2 regions of the Sphingomonas sp. BK036 genome follow, and region 2 is predicted to be linked to the other one. Evidence: predicted binding sites of a transcription regulator. Region 2 holds the regulator's gene; the other holds the start of a gene.

Region 1 (2,455 bases), on a different contig from region 2:
GCGTGGTTTGCCGCCGGCCAGATCGCCTTCATCATATTCCGCGCCTTCTCGTTGCTGATCCTCCAGGCGGAGCGCGGCCAGAATGCGCTGCTCGACCAGATGGAGCGCGACTGGCTCACCGGCGCGCTCAACCGCGCCGGCCTAGACCGCGTCGCGCGCACGCTCGCGGACAGCGGGCGCGTGTCGGTGATGATGATCGACGTCGATCGCTTCAAGATGCTCAACGACACGCAGGGCCACGCCGCCGGCGACGCCGCGCTGCGCATGCTCGCCGACATCGTCCGCGACGTCCTCGGCACGCAGGGCCATCTCGCCCGTTGGGGCGGCGACGAGTTCGTCTGCCTGCTCCCCGGCATCCCCGTCGAGCAGGCGAGCGCACTCGGCACCCGCATGGCGACCGCGTTCGCGCAGAGCATGACGCATCACGTCCCGGTCGGCATCGCCCCCAGCATCAGCGTCGGCCTCATCGAGGACGCCGCCACCACGCCGCTCGCCACGCTCATCGCCCGCGCCGACCAGGCGATGTACGCCGTCAAGAGCGACCGTCGCGCACCAAGGCTCCTCGCCAAGGTCGCCTGACCAGATCGCGCGCCAATCCCGGCCCAAACGATCCTCCCCCGCCAGGGGGAGGTGGCAGGCGCCAGCCTGACGGAGGGGGCGGCAGGCGACGCACTATGTTGCGCGTCCTCCCCGTCGCCTAACCGCGCCACCTCCCCTTGGCGGGGGAGGGTTCAACTCCGGTCAGGCTTTCGGCGAGTCCGGCTTGGCGGGCTTGGTAAAGCCGGCGGCGAAGCGCTCGATACCCGCAGCGACCGAATCGATCACCTTGGACAATTCAGGCGGCAGCGCGGGAGCCTCGCTTTTCGGCGGGGTGCCGGTGTCGCCGGCGAAGGGCCCGGTCGCCGCAGACTCCCGCGGCGATTGCGAGGGCGACTCCGGCGTCGCCGCAGGCTTTGGCGGCTCCGGAGGGCGCGGCGCGGCGCCACGCGCGTCCTTCGCGGTAATCGCGTTGGCCGCCATCATCAGCCCGGCCGCGATCACCTGCCGCCCCGCCGGCGTTCCCATCTGCCGTGTCAGCGCCGCCGCAATCCCAGCGAACGGAGCAGCGCCACCATGCTTGTGCTTCCCATGCTTGTGCGAGTCATGCGTGTGCTCGCCGCCCGCAGCCTGCGCCGTCCGCTCGGCCTCGCGTTCGCGCCGCTTTCGCTCGTCCTTCTTCTTGCCCATGCCGGCCTCCAAAGCTGTATTGTATATCCAATACACCATGTAAGTATCGCGCCGACGCACGACAATGCCCCCTTTCGCCGGCCGCCGACGTTACCCATCTCAGCACCCGATCGAATGGCGCCGCGCAGGCGTCGCTGCGCGCGAACACGTCTTGCCGCACGCGAACAAATATGGAACAGACCGCCTTATGCTGACCAAGATTTCCGTACGCGGCGCGCGCGAGCACAACCTCAAGGACGTCGACATCGACATCCCCCGCGACACGCTGACGGTGATCACCGGGCTGTCGGGCTCGGGCAAGTCGAGCCTCGCGTTCGACACGATCTACGCCGAGGGCCAGCGCCGCTACGTCGAGTCGCTCAGCGCCTATGCGCGCCAGTTCCTCGAACTGATGCAGAAGCCCGATGTCGACCACATCGAAGGCCTCTCGCCCGCCATCTCGATCGAGCAGAAGACGACGTCGCGCAACCCGCGCTCGACCGTCGCGACGGTCACCGAGATCTACGATTACATGCGCCTGCTCTGGGCGCGCGTCGGCATCCCGTACTCCCCCGCGACCGGCGAGCCGATCGCCGCGCAGACCGTCAGCCAGATGGTCGACCGAGTCATGGCGCTCCCCGAGGGCACGCGCCTCTATTTGCTCGCGCCCGTCGTCCGCGGCCGCAAGGGCGAGTATCGCAAGGAACTCGCCGAGTGGCAGAAGGCGGGCTTCACCCGCGTCCGCATCGACGGCACGATCCACGACATCGACGAGGCGCCCGCGCTCGACAAGAAGTACAAGCACGACATCGAGGTCGTCGTCGACCGCCTCGTCGTCGGCGGCGAGATCGCCACGCGCCTCGCCGAGAGCTTCGAAACCGCGCTGAAGCTCGCCGAGGGCCTCGCCTATGTCGACCCCGCCGACCCGGTCGAGCCGCACACGCCAAAGTCGGAAATTCTCGGCAGCAACGCCCCCGACGGCCGCATCGTCTTCAGCGAGAAGTTCGCCTGCCCGGTCAGCGGCTTCACCATCTCCGAGATCGAGCCGCGCCTGTTCTCGTTCAACGCCCCGCAAGGCGCGTGCCCGGCCTGCGACGGCCTCGGCGAGAAGCTGCTGTTCGACGAAGACCTCGTCGTCCCCAACCACATGCTCAGCATCAAGAAGGGCGCGGTCGTCCCCTGGGCAAAGTCCAACCCGCCGAGCCCCTATTACATGCAGGTCCTCGGCAGCCTCGCGCGCGAGTACAAG
Region 2 (2,455 bases):
CCGCTCGAGGCGCTGGCGTTGCTGCTCGATGCCGGGGGGATGGGCGCACCGGTCTGGTGGATGGTGCAGACGTCGCTCGATGCGCTGTTGTGGCTTGCGCACCGCGTGGCCGATGCGCCGGGGTCGGTGCGGGCCTTGCCGGCGATGCCAGTTGCGACGTTTGCGTTGATGGTCGTTGGTGGGATCTGGATTGCGCTGTGGCGGACGCGGTGGCGGCGGCTAGGCGGCGTGCCGTTGGCGGTGGGGGCGATCTGGGCGCTGACGACACCGCCGCCGGACATTCTGGTGACGGGAGACGGGCGGCATGTCGCGGTGCGGACGGCGGCGGGACTGGCGATGCTGCGGGACCGGGCGGGGGACTATACGCGCGCCACGCTGGCGGAAAATGGCGGGGTCGACGGCGAACCGTTGTTCCTGGCCGACCAGCCCGACGCGCGGTGCAGCCGGGATCTTTGCGTGACCGATATCGCCGGGGGCGGGCGGACGTGGCGGGTTCTTGCGACGCGGAGTGCGTATATGGTGCCGATCGACCAGCTGCTCGCCGCGTGCCGGATCGCCGATATCGTCGTCAGCGAGCGGAACCTGCCGAGGCGCTGCACGCCGCGATGGTTGCGGCTCGACCGAAATATCCTGCGGCGGACCGGGGGGGTGGCGGTGACGTTGGGATCTGGCCGGGTGGAGACCATCCTGTCGCCGGGTGACCGTCATCCGTGGCGCGATCCGCCGACGCTAGGCGCCGGACCTGGGCAGGCCCGGCGCTTCACCCCGGTGGCGCGTCGGTTTCAGTCGTAGCGGCGGAGGATGCCCGACAGCTTGCCCTGGACGCGGACTTGCGCCGGCGCATAGCGCTGGGGGTCGTAGGCGCGGTTGGCCGGGTCGAGGCGGACCATGGCGCCTTCGCGGCGGAAGAACTTGAGCGTGGCTTCGCTGTCCTCGATCAACGCCACGACGATCTCGCCATCGCGGGCGATATCGGTGCGGCGGATGAGCGCATAGTCGCCGTCGAGGATACCTGCCTCGACCATCGAATCGCCCGACACCTCGAGCGCGTAATGCTCGCCGGTGCCCAGCAACGCGGCGGGGACGGCGAGCATCGTGCTGCCTTCGAACGCCTCGATCGGGACACCGGCGGCGATGCGACCGTGAAGCGGGATCTCGATGACGTCGTTGGCGGGCTGTGGCGTGGCGGCAGCAGGCGCCGCCTTCACGTTCGACGACTTCGCCGCGACCTTCTTCTCGGGCTTTTCCGGACGTTCCGGCATCCGCAGCACTTCGAGCGCGCGCGCGCGGTTCGGCAGGCGGCGGATGAAGTTGCGCTCCTCGAGCGCGCTGATCAGACGGTGGACGCCCGACTTGGATTTCAGGTCGAGCGCGTCCTTCATTTCCTCGAACGACGGTGACACACCGGTATCGTTGAGGCGATCGTTGATGAAGCAGACGAGTTCGTGCTGCTTGCGCGTGAGCATGGCGGTTCTCCGTCCGGAACAGACGAGGAACTTCTATGGAACATAAATGGTGACGTCAAGCGCCGCCATTACGCAATGACGAGGATTTCCGCCGATTCGCCTGTGTTTGCCACCGGTGCGCTGCCGGGACGTACTATCAGGCAGGTCGAGCGGGCAAGCGTCAGGAGCATCGAGCTGTCCTGCATCGTCGAGGCATAGGCCTTGCCGTCACGCAGTTCGGCGCGGAGATAATCGGTCCGCGCGTTGTTCGCGGGCAGGTCTTCGCCGAGCAGCGCATGCGTCGCCTGCGGTAGCGGATCGCTTGCGCCCGCCATGTGCGCGACGACGGGTTTGACGAACAGGATCGCGGTGACGAATGCGGAGACCGGATTGCCGGGAAGCCCGAGCACCATCATGTCGCAGATCCTGCCGGCCATCATCGGCTTGCCGGGGCGCAGCGCGATCCGCCAGAAATCAATCGTTCCGCCCGCCGCCTCGATCGCCGGGCGGACGAGGTCGTGGTCGCCGACCGAAGCGCCACCGGTGGTGACGAGCAGGTCGGCCTCGACGCTTGCGAAAGCGTCGCGCAGGACGTCGAGATTGTCGGGGAGGATGCCGAGGTCGATGACGTCGACCGGCATGTCGGCGAGCATCGCGGCGAGCATGATGCCGTTCGATTCGGGGAGCGCGACGCCATCGGTGGTCGAGCCCGGCGGGACGAGTTCGTCACCGGTGGCGGCAACCGCGACGCGGACTCGGCGGTTGACGGTGAGGCTGCCATGGCCGCCGGTCGCGGCGACGGCGATGCGCGCGGGGCTGAGACGCTGGCCGGCCGCGATCAGACGCGTCCCGGTCGAGAAGTCGAGCCCCTTGCGGCGGGTGTTGCGGCCCAGCGTCGGCGGACCTTCGCCGGCGAGGATCAGCGTGGCGCCGTCGCGCTCGGCTTCTTCCTGGACCATGACGGTGTCGGCGCCCTCGGGGATTGCGGCGCCGGTGAAGATGCGGGTGGC

The links. The regulator LexA, encoded in region 2, represses DNA repair genes until DNA is damaged. The targets are predictions, from matches to a motif close to GTTCCNCNCTTGTTCT.
Region 1: uvrA (excinuclease ABC subunit UvrA) is a predicted target of LexA. The motif match lies at 1,389-1,404, and genes of this name have one in related genera.

What each region holds. Positions count from the first base shown of each region.
Region 1 is NZ_SGXR01000006.1:329,835-332,289, forward strand. It holds gene EV283_RS14745 (GGDEF domain-containing protein) at 1-579, shown strand, start outside; gene EV283_RS14750 (hypothetical protein) at 742-1,227, opposite strand; gene uvrA (excinuclease ABC subunit UvrA) at 1,415-2,455, shown strand, end outside.
Region 2 is NZ_SGXR01000004.1:628,714-631,168, forward strand. It holds gene EV283_RS10040 (ComEC/Rec2 family competence protein) at 1-792, shown strand, start outside; gene lexA (transcriptional repressor LexA) at 783-1,466, opposite strand; gene EV283_RS10050 (molybdopterin molybdotransferase MoeA) at 1,535-2,455, opposite strand, start outside.